One region of the Rhodopseudomonas sp. RCAM05734 genome, then DNA from elsewhere that is predicted to be linked to it. Evidence: predicted binding sites of a transcription regulator. Region 1 holds the regulator's gene; each other region holds the start of a gene.
What was found. Region 1 encodes PhoB, which activates phosphate uptake and scavenging genes when phosphate is short. Its sites were predicted from a motif close to TGTCATNNANCTGTCAT; they were not measured.
Positions count from the first base shown of each region.

Region 2: ugpB (sn-glycerol-3-phosphate ABC transporter substrate-binding protein UgpB) is a predicted target of PhoB. The motif match lies at 1,494-1,510, and genes of this name have one in related genera.
Region 3: ACUXVA_RS05305 (DUF2794 domain-containing protein) is a predicted target of PhoB. The motif match lies at 2,471-2,487, and genes of this name have one in related genera.

Region 1 covers NZ_CP199742.1:950,375-955,122, reverse strand. Annotated here, with positions in the region: gene pstB (phosphate ABC transporter ATP-binding protein PstB) at 1-256, shown strand, start outside; gene phoU (phosphate signaling complex protein PhoU) at 282-998, shown strand; gene phoB (phosphate regulon transcriptional regulator PhoB) at 1,011-1,715, shown strand; gene ACUXVA_RS04680 (GcrA family cell cycle regulator) at 1,882-2,391, opposite strand; gene ACUXVA_RS04675 (aspartate aminotransferase family protein) at 2,905-4,122, shown strand; gene argF (ornithine carbamoyltransferase) at 4,119-4,748, shown strand, end outside.
Region 2 covers NZ_CP199742.1:1,403,310-1,408,057, reverse strand. Annotated here, with positions in the region: gene ACUXVA_RS06850 (CaiB/BaiF CoA transferase family protein) at 168-1,376, shown strand; gene ugpB (sn-glycerol-3-phosphate ABC transporter substrate-binding protein UgpB) at 1,567-2,880, shown strand; gene ugpA (sn-glycerol-3-phosphate ABC transporter permease UgpA) at 3,050-3,931, shown strand; gene ugpE (sn-glycerol-3-phosphate ABC transporter permease UgpE) at 3,931-4,748, shown strand, end outside.
Region 3 covers NZ_CP199742.1:1,084,584-1,089,331, forward strand. Annotated here, with positions in the region: gene ACUXVA_RS05290 (Bax inhibitor-1/YccA family protein) at 1-768, shown strand, start outside; gene ACUXVA_RS05295 (winged helix-turn-helix transcriptional regulator) at 842-1,216, opposite strand; gene ACUXVA_RS05300 (GNAT family N-acetyltransferase) at 1,405-1,929, shown strand; gene ACUXVA_RS05305 (DUF2794 domain-containing protein) at 2,100-2,459, opposite strand; gene ACUXVA_RS05310 (DUF1223 domain-containing protein) at 2,934-3,689, opposite strand; gene acnA (aconitate hydratase AcnA) at 3,836-4,748, opposite strand, start outside.

The DNA of each region.
Region 1 (4,748 bases):
AGTGATCCTCTTCGACGAGCCGTGTTCGGCGCTGGATCCGATCTCGACGGCGAAGATCGAGGAGCTGATCGACGAGATGAAGGACGAGTACACCATCGCCATCGTCACGCACAACATGCAGCAGGCCGCGCGCGTCTCCGACTCCACGGCCTTCATGTATCTCGGCGAGCTGATCGAGTTCGGTCCCACGAACAAGATCTTTACGTCGCCGACCGATCGTCGCACCCAGGATTACATCACTGGCCGTTTCGGCTGACGCGCATCGCGCGAGAGGATTGATTATGGCTTTTGAACATACGACGAAGGCATTCGACGGCGACCTGCAGGAACTGACCCGGCTCGTCGCCGAGATGGGCGGACTGGCGGAGCGCCAGATCACCGATTCCGTCGACGCGCTGGTCCGGCGCGACGTCGAACTCGGCTTGCGCGTGGTCGCCGCCGATCAGGAAATCGACCAGATGCAGCGCGACATCGAGGAGCGCGCGGTGCTGACCATTGCCCGGCGCCAGCCGATGGCGGTCGACCTGCGCGAGATCGTCGGTGCGATGCGCGTCGCCACCGACGTCGAGCGCATCGGCGACCTCGCCAAGAACATCGGCAAGCGCGTCAACGCGCTCGACAGCGATTTCCATCCGCTGAAGCTGATCCGCGGCCTCGAGCACATGACCAATCTGGTGCAGTCGCAGGTCAAGGCCGTGCTCGACGCCTATGCCGCGCACGATCTGCCCGCAGCAATGGCGGTGTGGAAGGGCGACGAGGAGATCGACGCGATCTGCACCTCGCTGTTCCGCGAGCTGCTGACCTACATGATGGAAGACCCGCGCAACATCTCGTTCTGCATCCATCTGATGTTCTGCGCCAAAAACATCGAGCGGATCGGCGATCACGCCACCAATATCGCCGAGACCGTGTTCTACATGATCGAGGGCCAGCAGATCCTCGATAAGCGCCCCAAGGGCGACATGACCAACTTCGCCACTGCTCCCGGCAATACGTAAGGTACACCGCATATGAACGCACGCATTCTGGTGGTTGAGGACGAAGAAGCGCTGACCACGCTGCTGCGTTACAACCTCGACGCCGAAGGCTATGACGTCGAGACGGTGGCGCGCGGCGATGACGCCGATACGAGGCTGAAGGAAAGCGTGCCCGACCTGGTGGTGCTGGACTGGATGCTGCCCGGCCTGTCCGGCATCGAGCTGTGCCGAAGGCTGCGGGCGCGGCCCGAGACCAAGGCGTTGCCGATCATCATGCTCACCGCGCGCGGCGAAGAGAGCGAACGCGTTCGCGGTCTCGCCACCGGCGCCGACGACTACATCGTCAAGCCGTTCTCGGTGCCGGAGCTGCTGGCGCGGGTGAAGGGGCTGTTGCGCCGTGCATCGCCCGAGCGCCTTGCCACCGTGCTGGCGTTCGGCGACATCGAACTCGACCGCGACAAGCGCCGCGTCGCGCGTTCCGGCCGACCGATCGATCTCGGTCCGACCGAATACCGGCTGCTCGAATTCTTTCTGGAGCATCCCGGCCGGGTGTTCAGCCGCGAGCAGTTGCTCGACAGCGTCTGGGGGCGCGATATCTACATCGACGAGCGCACCGTGGACGTTCACATCGGCCGCTTGCGCAAGCTGCTCAATCCCGGCGGCGAGCAGGACCCGATCCGCACCGTCCGCGGCGCCGGCTACGCGCTGGATGACCGCTTCGACAAGGCGGCGGAGTAGTTTCTTCGGAGATTTTCGGTGTTCCCCGGACGCGGTGCACTGCGCCGCGTGAGCGGCGTGGTGCGCCGCAGATCCGGGGTCCCGGTTGTTTGCTGGAAAGAAGAAATCGGGATCCCGGATCTGCGGAGCGGCATAAAGGATGCCGCACCGCGTCCGGGAAACCAGACTACCTGATCGGCTTCGGTGCCTGCCGACGGCGGTCGCTTGCCGGCTGGTAGGCGATGCGCGAGTGGTGCGCGCAATAGGGCAGGCTCTGCAGGGCCTTGCCGCCGCAGAAGTAGAATTCCGGATTGCTGGGATCGCCGATCGGCCAGTGGCAGGTCGCCTCGTTGAGCTGCAGCAGGCTCAGCCGCTGCGCCATCGGCACCACATTGTCATAGGTGACCGGATCCGGCTCGACTTCGACTTCGAAGGCGTGGGCCAGCGCGGTGTTGCCGCGGGCCACCGGACGCGTAACCCGCATCATGTGCTGGGCCGGACGCGCCTTGCGCGGACGCGGCGCCGCCGAGGTCGGGCTCTTGGCACGGCCGGACAGGCCGAGGCGGTGGACTTTGCCGATAACCGCGTTGCGCGTCACATTGCCGAGCTCTGCGGCGATCTGGCTGGCCGACAGGCCGCCTTCCCAGAGCTTCTTCAGTTGCTCGACGCGATCGTCGGTCCAGGTTATTACCGTCATCGCACTCTTCCCTTCGTGTCGCGCCGGCCGATGTCAGGCAGCGCAGCGACTCCAGCGTCACAAAAATCCCTGCAGTCCGAATCCCTTAGCGCTCGCCGGGCGCAAAAATTGCGACCGGACGTTTACGCCGAACACTGGACCGTAGTGGAACACAATCGCGCACGATATGTCGTACCCGATAGATCAGAAGCTACAATATGCCGTGACTCTGGCGCAAGAGTCAGGCATCGCGCGTCCACATCCTTGTGCTTGCAAAACAGAGAAATCGGTTTTTTGTGCGATTCTGTCATCAGGGAAACGCACCCGGACTCCAATAGTTGCCTCGATCGTCGGGGCCGTCACCGGAATACTACGGGGTTTCCGCGGTGCGCCGAGGTTGACAGCCACCGCCGTCACCATAGAATAATGCCCACGTGCCGCCTGGAAAGGCGGCACGTTTCGTTTCCGGGGTAGGTTGTCCGATCTCGCACAGGCGCGTTCGCCCAGTCACCCGAAGTTCCGATCGGATTGGTTATGACCAAGAGCGCAAGCACGTCTCATTTGCTGCCGGTATTTGCCAGGGCGGATCTCGCCTTCACCTCGGGCGAGGGCGTCTGGCTGACCGCGATCAACGGCGAGCGCTATCTCGACTTCACCAGCGGCGTCGCGGTGAATTCGCTCGGTCACTGCCATCCGCATCTGGTCGCCGCCCTGCAGGAGCAGGCCACCAAGCTCTGGCACATGTCGAACCTGTTCAAGAGCCCGGACGGCGAGCGTCTCGCCGCGCGTCTGTGCGAAGAGAGCTTTTCCGACTACGTGTTCTTCGCCAATTCCGGCGCCGAGGCGATGGAATGCGCGATCAAGATGGCGCGCCACTATCATTTCTCCAAGGGCCAGCCCGAGCGAACCCGCATCATCACGTTTGAAGGCGCGTTCCACGGCCGTACCCTCGGAACGCTCGCCGCCACCGGCGCTGCAAAATATCTCGAAGGCTACGGCAAGCCGCTCGAGGGTTTCGACCAGATGCCGTTCGGCGACATCGAGGCCGTCAAGAAGGCCGTCGGTCCCAACACCGCCGCCATCCTGATCGAGCCGCTGCAAGGCGAAGGTGGCGTCCGCGCGCCGTCGCATGCGTTCGTCCGGGCATTGCGCGAGCTTTGCGACGAGAGCGGCATCCTGCTGATCTTCGACGAGGTGCAGACCGGCATGGGCCGCACCGGGTCGCTGTTCGCCCATCAGCGATTTGGCGTCACGCCGGACATCATGTCGCTGGCCAAGGCGCTCGGCGGCGGCTTTCCGATCGGCGCCTGCCTGGCCACCGCGGAAGCTGCGGCCGGCATGGCACCGGGCTCACACGGCTCCACCTTCGGCGGCAATCCGCTGGCGGTGGCTGCGGCCAATGCGGTGATGGACGTGATGCTGAAGCCGGGCTTCTTCGATCATGTCAACCGGATGTCGCTGCTGTTCAAGCAGAAGCTGGCGTCGGCGGTCGATAGCTTCCCCTCGGTGATTTCCGAAGTGCGCGGCGAAGGCCTGCTCATCGGCCTCAAGGCGGTGGTGCCGTCGGGCGATCTGGTGGCAGCTTTGCGTGACGCAAAACTGCTGACGGTCGGCGCCGGCGAAAACGTGGTGCGCTTCCTGCCGCCGCTGATCGTCAACGAGGCTGAAATCGAGGAGGCCATCCAGCGCCTCGAGACCGCCTGTGTCGCGCTGTCACCGTCTGCCGCGCAGCAGCAGGGAGCCGCGTCATGACCAAAGCGCTGCGGCATTTCCTCGACCTCAACGAGGTGCCCACCACGGAACTGCGAAAGATTCTCGATGCCAGCGTTGCCATCAAGGCGAAGCTGAAGAGCAGCGACAAGCGTGACCGGCCGCTCGAGAACAAGACCCTGGCGATGATCTTCGAGAAGCCCTCGACCCGCACCCGTGTGTCGTTCGAGGTCGGCATGCGTCAGCTCGGCGGCGAGGTGGTGATGCTGACCGGCGCGGAAATGCAGCTCGGCCGCGGCGAGACCATCGCCGACACCGCGCGCGTGCTGTCGCGCTTCGTCGACATCATCATGATCCGCATCCTCAGCCATGACTCGCTGCTTGAGTTGGCCGAATTTGCCACCGTGCCGGTGATCAACGGCCTGACCCGGAAGTCGCACCCCTGCCAGGTGATGGCCGACGTCATGACCTTCGAGGAGCATCGCGGGCCGATCAAGGGCCGCACCATCGCCTGGACCGGCGACGACAACAACGTGCTGATGTCGTGGGCGCACGCGGCGGAGCGCTTCCAGTTCAGGCTCAACGTGGCGACGCCGCCGGAGCTCGCGCCGAAGAAGCCGTTCCGCGACTGGATCAAGGCGACCAACGCGCCGATCGTGCTCGGCACC
Region 2 (4,748 bases), 450 kb from region 1:
TCGGGCACCCAAGCCGGCTCGCCAGTCTCTGGCGGGCCGGCTTTCCGCGTCCATGCCGTCCGCTTCGGGGCAACACCCGAAATCGCATGGCGGCCCTGCGTTTGCGAAGACGCGTTTTGGATGGTTTATGGGTCGAACGACCACAACAAAAGCATCAGAAACGCCTCATGATCCCCAATATTGCTCCCGGCGCCATCGCCGGCCTGCGCGTGATCGACCTGTCGCGCGTCCTAGGTGGCCCCTATTGCACGCAGATTCTGGCCGACCACGGCGCTGACGTCATCAAGGTCGAGCCGCCGGCCGGCGACGAGACCCGCGACTGGGGCCCTCCGTTCCACGACGACGACGCGGCGTACTTCATCGGCGCCAACCGCAACAAGCGCTCGATCGGCCTCGACCTCGCCTCCGAGGCCGGCCGCGTGGTGCTGATGCGCATGCTCGAAGATGCCGATGTCATGATCGAAAACTTCAAGCCCGGCACGCTCGACAAATGGGGCATCGGCAACGATGTGCTGCGCGAAAAATTCCCGAAGCTGGTGCATTGCCGGATTTCCGGCTTCGGCGGCGACGGCCCCCATGGCGGGCATCCCGGCTATGACGCCATCATCCAGTCGATGGTCGGGCTGATGGCCGCGACCGGCTCGCAGGAGAGTGGCCCGACGCGCATCGGCGTCGCGCTGGTCGACATGGCGACCGGGCTCTATGCCTGCGTCGGCATCCTGATGGCGCTGGCAGAGCGGGCGAAATCGGGCCTCGGCCAGTTCGTCGAGGCCACTTTGTACGAGACCGGCCTCGCCATCATGCACCCGCACACCGCGAACTACTTCTACAATGGCGGCAAGCCGCCGGCGCTGACCGGCAACGAGCATCCCAACCTGTATCCCTATTCGGTGTTTGCAGCGCGCGACGGCAATATCTTCGTTGGCGTCGGCAACGACGCCACGTTCCGCAAGCTCTGCAAGGAACTCGGCAAGCCGGAGATGGGCACCGATCCGCGGTTCGCGCGCAACCGCGACCGGGTCGTCAACCGCGACGCGCTGCGCGCCGAGCTCGAGGCGATCCTGAAGGACGAGGACGGCGAGCCGCTGTGCCGGCGCCTGCTCGCGGCCGGCCTTCCCGCCGGCCCGGTGCAGTCGATCGACAAGGCGCTCGCCAACCCGCACACCATCGCGCGCGGCGATATCATCGAAAAGGACTGGTACAAGGGCGTCGCCTCGCCGGTCCGTTTCGATCGCACCAAGGCCAGCCTGCGCCGGGTACCGCCGAAATTCAGCGAGCACGCCACGGAAGTGCTCGGGGAGTTCGGCTATTCCGCCGATGAAATCGGCTATCTTGTCGCCAAAGGGACCGTCAGCGGCCCTGAACGCAAGCGCTAGGTCGCGTTCCCGGGATGCGATGCGGCGCGTCACGCCGCATCGCGCGGGGCTGCGGATACGACCATGTGACGGCTTTCCCTGGCTGACACTTTCGCCGTAGCGTCGCCTCGACTATACGGTCATCTGAACGTCACACAGCGCCTGTACCCGGCGCATTCAACGATGATGACGGCCACCCGGGAGAAATTGAATGATTCGCCGACACTTGAACCTTGCCGCACTGCTGGCCTCCAGCCTGGTGCTGGCGTCACCCGCTTACGCCGTGACCGAGATTCAGTGGTGGCACGCGATGACCGGCGGCAACAACGACATCGTCAACAAGCTCGCTGAGGATTTCAACGCCAGCCAGTCCGATTACAAGGTCATTCCCACGTTCAAGGGCAGCTATCCCGATACCATGAATGCCGGCATCGCCGCATTCCGGGCCGGCACCGCGCCGCACATCATGCAGGTGTTCGAAGTCGGCACCGCGACGATGATGAGCGCCAAGGGCGCCATCAAGCCGGTCTACCAGCCGATGAAGGACGCCGGCGAGCCGTTCGATCCCAACAATTATCTGCCTGCAATCACCGGCTACTACTCGACCTCGAAGGGCGAGATGCTGTCGTTCCCGTTCAACTCGTCCTCGATGGTGATGTGGATCAACCTCGATGCGCTGAAGAAGGCTGACATCGCCGAGATCCCGAAGACCTGGCCCGAGGTGTTCGAGGACGCCAAGAAGCTCAAGGCAGCCGGATACACGACCTGCGGCTTCTCCAATGCCTGGGCCACCTGGGCGCATATCGAACAGTTTTCGGCCTGGCATAACGTGCCGATCGGCACCAAGGCGAACGGCCTCGACGGCTTCGACACCGAGCTGAAGTTCAACACGCCGCTTGAGGTCAAGCACCTGCAGACGCTGATCGACCTGCAGAAGGACAAGACCTACGATTATTCCGGCCGCGCCAATGCCAGCGAGAGCCGTTTCAGCTCCGGCGAATGTCCGATCTTCCTGACCTCGTCGGGCTATTACGCCAGCGTCAAGGGCACCGCCAAGTTCAACTTCACCTCCGCTCCGATGCCCTACTACCCCGACGTCGCCGGCGCACCGCAGAATTCGATCATCGGCGGCGCATCGTTGTGGGTGATGGGCGGCAAGAAGCCCGAGGAATACAAGGGCGTCGCAAAATTCTTCACGTTCCTGAGCGACACCAACCGCCAGGCCAAGCTGCACCAGGAGTCGGGCTATCTGCCGATCACCAAGGCCGCCTATGAGAAGACCAAGGCGGACGGTTTCTATGAGAAGAACCCGATCCTGCAGACGCCGCTGAAGGAACTGACCAACAAGGAGCCGACGGAGAACTCCCGCGGCCTCCGCTTCGGCAACATGGTGCAGATGCGCGACATCTGGGCCGAGGAAATGGAAGCGGCCCTTGCCGGACAGAAGACCGCGCAGGCTGCGCTCGACGCTGCGGTGACCCGCGGCAATGCGATGTTGCGTACGTTCGAGAAGTCCGCGAAGTAATATCTGGCGCTGTCGTCGCCCGGCCAGGCGCAATTGCGCGTATGGACCGGGCGACCCAGTCAACGCAGACGTCCGTTTGTCCGACAGGCGATTGCGTTGACTGGATCACCCGCTTTCGCGGGTGACGACATCATGAGTTTTGATCGTTCTCCGGGACCCGTCGACCTGCATGGAAAAGACAGCCGTTTTCAAGAACAAGCTGCTGCCCTATCTGCTGCTGGTGCCGCAGCCGGCCATTACGTTTGTATTTTTCTATTGGCCGGCACTCCAGGCGGTCTGGCAATCGTTCCTGCGCGAGGACGCCTTCGGCCTGAGTTCGGATTTCATCGGACTGGAGAACTACCAGGCGCTGTTCGCGCAGCCGGAATACTACAAGGCGATGGGCGTGACCGTGGTGTTTTCGTCGCTGGTGGCGGCGCTGTCGCTGACCATCGCGCTGCTGTTCGCCACGCAGGCCGACAAGAATCTGAAGGCGGCTCCCGTCTTCAAGATGCTGATGATCTGGCCCTACGCCGTGGCCCCGGCCGTCGCCGGCGTGCTGTGGCTCTTCATGTTTCATCCCACGCTCGGCACGCTGGCGCGGCCGCTGCGCCTGCTCGGCTTCGACTGGAATCCGCTGCTCAACGGCAACCATGCCATGACGCTGGTCGTCATGGCCGCGGTGTGGAAGCAGATCTCCTACAACTTCCTGTTTTTCCTGGCCGGCCTGCAGTCGATCCCCCGCAGCGTGCTGGAAGCCGGCGCCATCGACGGCGCCGGGCCGCTGCGCCGGTTCTGGACCATCACCTTTCCGCTGCTGTCGCCGACGACGTTTTTCCTGCTGGTCGTGAATGTCGTCTACGTGTTCTTTGACACGTTCGGCATCATCGACGCCGTGACCGGCGGCGGCCCGGCCGGGACGACCACGACGATGGTCTACAAGGTCTATGCCGATGGCCGGCTCGGCGGCGATCTCGGCAGCTCGGCCGCGCAATCCGTCGTGCTGATGGTGATCGTGATCGCCCTGACCGCGATCCAGTTCCGCTACGTCGAGCGCAAGGTGCAGTACTGATGGTCGAGCACCGCCGCTGGAACGATATCGTCGCCTACGCCATCCTGATCTTCGGCGTCTTCATCGTCGCCTTTCCGGTCTACATCGCCTTCATCGCCTCCACGCACGACGCCGCCACCGTGGTCAACGGCAACATGCCGCTGTCGCCGGGCGGCCACGCCATGGAGAACTATTACCGGGCCGTCTTTGTCGGTGCGTCGCGTTACAGCCGTGAGCCGGTCGGCCAGATGTTGCTGAATTCCTTCATCACGGCCGCGGGCATCGCGATCGGCAAGATCTTCATCTCGATCCTGTCGGCCTATGCCGTGGTGTATTTCCGCTTTCCGTTCCGCAAGACCGCATTCTGGATCATCTTCGTCACCCTAATGCTGCCGGTCGAGGTGCGCATCTATCCGACCTACAAGGTGATCGCCGATCTGCACATGCTCGACACCTATGCCGGGCTGATCCTGCCGCTGATCGCCTCGGCCACCGGCACGCTGCTGTTCCGGCAGTTCTTCATGACCATCCCCGATGAATTGCTGGAGGCCTCGCGCATCGACGGCGCCGGCCCGTTCCGCTTTTTCAAGGATACCCTGCTGCCGCTGTCGGTCACGACCATCGCGGCGCTGTTCGTGATCCAGTTCATCTACGGCTGGAACCAGTATCTGTGGCCGCTGCTGGTGACCACACAGGACTCGATGCAGACCATCGTCACCGGCATCAAGAAGATGCTGACGACCACCGACGAACTTGCCGAATGGCAACTGGCCATGGCCACCGCTATTCTTGCGATGGTGCCGCCGGTCGCCGTGGTGGTGTTCATGCAACGACTGTT
Region 3 (4,748 bases), 130 kb from region 1:
GCTTCTCCTTTCGGCCGGGCGGCCGGGCGTGTTGACGCCGCTGCCGTCGATGCCGGACTGCGCGCCTACATGCTGCGCATCTACAACTACATGACCATCGGCCTGGCCATCACCGGCCTGGCCGCGCTGGGCGTGTACATGGCTGCAGTGACGGCCGATCCGTCGGGCGCCGCGGCCCGGATCGGAAGCTCCTATCTGACGCCGTTCGGCTACGCGATGTTCGTGAGCCCCCTGAAGTGGGTGTTCATGCTGGCACCGCTGGCGATGGTGTTCGCCATCTCGTTCGGCATCAACCGGCTGAAGCCGGCGACCGCACAGCTGCTGTTCTGGGCCTTCTCGGCCTTGATGGGCATCTCGCTGTCGTCGATCTTCCTGGTCTACACGCACACTTCCATCGTGCGGGTGTTCTTCATCACCGCCGCCTCGTTCGGTGCGCTCAGCCTTTACGGCTACACCACCAAGCGTGACATGACGGGCATGGGATCGTTTCTGCTGATGGGCCTGTTCGGTATCATCATCGCCAGCGTCGTGAACATCTTCGTGGCGAGTTCGATGCTGCAGTTCATCGTGTCGGTGGTGGGCGTGCTGGTGTTCGCGGGCCTCACCGCCTGGGATACCCAGCGCCTGAAGAACGATTACATCTACGGCTACGCCTCCCAGGGTGGCGACGTGGCGGAACGGGCGGCGATTACCGGTGCGCTGTCGCTGTACCTGAACTTCATCAACCTGTTCACGCTGCTGCTGCAGCTTCTGGGACAGAAGGAATAACCTTCCGTTTCCTCGCAAAATGCAAAGCCCCGGCCGCAAGGCCGGGGCTTTTTGCTTGTCGGCTGCATGGCCGCTAGATCTCGACCCGGCGCAATGCCGCCCATTCGCGCAGTTGCAGCAGCGCCGGGCGCAGCGCGCGCCCCGCCCCGGTCAGGGCATATTCGACCGCGGCCGGTACCTCGGCTTCGCCTGCCCGCCGCACCAGCCCGTCCCGCTCGAGCTCGCGAAGCTGCTGAATCAGCAGCTTCTGGGAGGCCGCCGGAATCACCCGCTCGAGCTCGGCGAGTTGCAGCACCGGCTCGGCAAGGAGGTGGAAGATGATTCGCGTCTTGTCCTTGCCCTCAAGAATCTTCAGCGCCCCTTCGACGTCGCGCGCCGCGCCGGCAGGCACCGCGCCGGCGGCCTTGCTCTCGGCGGACGAGCCGAGCTTCTTGTTTGTCTTGACCATTCCGCAATCCACCCGATCTGGCAAAGCCACGCCGCGCTGAGCATGACGCCGACGGCAGAATAAATGAAGGACCCGACGGTTGGCGAGTGGCTGCTACGCAGCGAGGCCCTCGCCCGCAACGCGCCCGACCTGCGCAGGCCGGTCGGCGGGGCTTTTATTTTGCCAACGGTATCATTAGGCTCGACGCCATGCCCGACCTTGAAATACGCCCCGCCACCGCCGCCGACCTTGCCGCCATCACCGCGATCTACGACGAGGCGGTGCAGTTCGGCACCGCGACCTTCGAACTGATCCCGCCGGACCTCGCGGAAATGACCCGGCGCTTCGACACGCTCGTCGCCGCCGGCTTCCCCTATCTGGCGGCGCTGCAGGACGGCCAGGTCGCCGGCTACGCCTATGCCGGGCCCTACCGGCCGCGGCCGGCCTATCGCTTCACCGTGGAGAATTCGGTCTATCTCGACCCGGCGGCGCAGCGGCGCGGCATCGGCACGCGGCTGCTGCACCGACTGATCGCGGACTGCGAGGCAGGCGGCTTCCGCCAGATCATCGCGGTGATCGGCGATTCCGCCAATGCCGGCTCCATCGCCCTGCATCGCAATGCCGGCTTCCAGATGATCGGCACCCACCCCGCCGTCGGCCTCAAGTTCGGCCGCTGGCTCGACACCGTGATGATGCAGCGAGCGCTTGGCGAGGGCGGGCAGACGCTGCCTTAGGGGCAGACAGCGAAAAGCTGCCTCACAAGCGCGCTGTCATCGCCCGGCTTGCGCGCATTTGCGCGCCGGACCGGGCGGCCCAGTCAATGCAGGCGTTGGTGATAGAGCCGCAAAGCCTGTGTCTACTGGGTCCCCGCATACGCGGGGACGACAACAGAGCTTGTGGCCCCTCACACCACCGCCAACTTGCGGTCGATCACCAGCAGCACTCGATCCAGCTCATGGCCGCGGCGCAGGATCATGCCGCTGGCCGAGATCACGCTGTAGGCGCCCTGCTTGCGCGACAGCCGCGGGTCCTTCTCGATGCGATAGATCGGCACTTCCGAGGCGCGTCGGAATACCGAGAACACCGCGCGGTCGCGAAGGAAATCGATGGCGTAGTCACGCCATTCGCCGGCGGCGACCATGCGGCCGTAAAGATTGAGAATGCGGTTGAGTTCGAGTCGATTGAAGGTGACCAGCGCGTTCGCGGCGTGGCGATCCGCGGCCCGCGGCTCGCTGGGATCCATTTCCTCCGACGTCGAACTCATGGGCGCCTCCCCGTCATGTGACTGACATGATCGCGCCGTCGGCGCGCCGCCGCAAGGGGCTCGCCGGCCGGCTTTCTCGCGTCGAAACGCCATGTAACGGGATCGTTAGAAGAATCTTATTGCCGCCCGATTTCCGCCCATCGACCGCCCATCTGGGTTGCGACAAGAAGCTACTGCGTTGGGCCCGGTTCTTCCGGTCTCGGATTCCTCAGCCCCCAGCCCCCCGTGGCCATTGGGATCGGGCCCGTCGCAGGACTACAGACTATTCAGGGGCCAACGCGAGTTGGTCCTTTTTCTTTTTGGGGGCGACATGGGGCCCGGACGCGCCGCGGGCGCGGTTTGTCATCGCCCGGCCTGCGCGCACTTGCGCGCAAGGACCGGGCCACCCAGTAATCGCTGTCGTCTGTGATTGAGCCGCAACGGCTGCGTTTACTGCGTCCCCGGATGCGCGGGGACGACAGCCGGTGCATAATGCTACTGTAGCAGCGTGAACGCCGCGCCGAGCATGGCGCCGGGCTTTTCGCGACTGCCGTTCTGCACATAGACCACCGCCGCGTCGACGCCATCGCGCGACACGTTTTCCAGCGGCACCGTCCAGTTCGCCGCGGCGCCGGTCCAGTCGCCGACCTTCAGCCAGCCGCGCACCACGTTGTTGTAGGTCAACTGGCGGCCGCGATTCTCGCCGCGTCCGATGGTGATCGGCACCGAGCGCGACACCGAACAGATCCACACTTCACCATGCGAGAGCACGGCGCTCTTGCCCGCAGCCGCCACCGATACCTTGACCTCTTTGCCTGCGACCGTCATCGCGACCGGCACTGACATCACGGCCTCGCTTTTGCGGGTTTCCTCGATGGCGCTATCGATGCGCGCGCGATCGCTGCCGATCACCTGGCGCTCGCCATTGACGATCATCTGCGGCGTATAGACGTCGCGATCGCCCCGCATGTGGGAATAGGCCTTCTGGCGGGCGCTGAAGCGTGAATCCGCCAGCGTGTCCTTCCAGCCGAGATAGTCCCAGTAATCGATCGGCATGCTGAGCGCGATGACCGACGGATCCTTCGCCAGTTCGCCGACAACCTTGTCCGCGGGAGGGCAGGATGAGCAACCCTGCGACGTGAACAGCTCGACCACCGCGCGCGGTTCGGCGGACGCGGAACTCACCCAAGTAACGATGGCGCAGGCGCTGATCGCAACCGACCATCGAGATATGCCGCTACAGGCCATCATCATTGCTGCCACGTTAAAACCAGAACAAACCCTCCGCCGACGCCTGGCACGCCCAAGCCCTAATGCGGGAAGGCGGCCCTTCATAGGCCGCCTTCCGTTCACTCACCACTCACTTCGCAGTGAGGCAATGGGTCGCATCGCCCGTGTCAGGCCACCAGCCGGCGCAGCACGTACTGCAGGATCCCGCCGTTGCGGTAGTATTCGAGCTCGTCGAGCGTATCGATGCGGCACAGCAGCGGCACCTTGCGCAGGTTGCCATCGGCCGACACGATCTCGGCGGTCAGCATCTGCCGGGGCTTCAGGTCGCCCTGCAGGCCGCGGATCGTGACCTTCTCGTCGCCCTTCAGATCGAGCGACTTCCACGACGTGCCGTTCTCGAAGGTCAGCGGCAGCACGCCCATGCCGACCAGGTTCGAGCGATGGATGCGTTCGAAGCTCTCGCAGACCACGGCGCGCACGCCGAGCAGACGGGTGCCCTTGGCGGCCCAGTCGCGCGACGAACCGTTGCCGTATTCGGCGCCGGCGAACACCACCAATGGCACCTTCTCGGCCTGATACTTCATCGCGGCATCGTAGATCGACATCTGCTCGCCGTCGGGCCAGTGCTTGGTGAAGCCGCCTTCCGGAATGTTGCCGTCGGCGCCCTTCAGCATGAAGTTCTTGATGCGGATGTTGGCGAAGGTGCCGCGCATCATCACCTGATGGTTGCCGCGCCGGGTGCCGTACTGGTTGAAGTCGGCGGGACGCACCTGGTGCTCCGACAGATACTTGCCGGCCGGCGAGGTCAGCTTGATGGCGCCGGCGGGAGAGATGTGGTCGGTGGTGATCTTGTCGCCGAACACCGCGAGAATGCGCGCATCGATCACGTCCACGATGGCTTCCGGCTCGCGCTTCATGCCTTCGAAGTAGGGCGGGTTCTGCACATAGGTCGAGCCCATGTTCCAGCGGTAGGTCTCGCTCTCCACGGTCTTGATCTTGCGCCAGTTGGTGTCGCCCTTGAACACGTCGGCATACTTCTTCTTGAAGATCGCCGCGGTGACGTACTTCTTCATGAAGGCG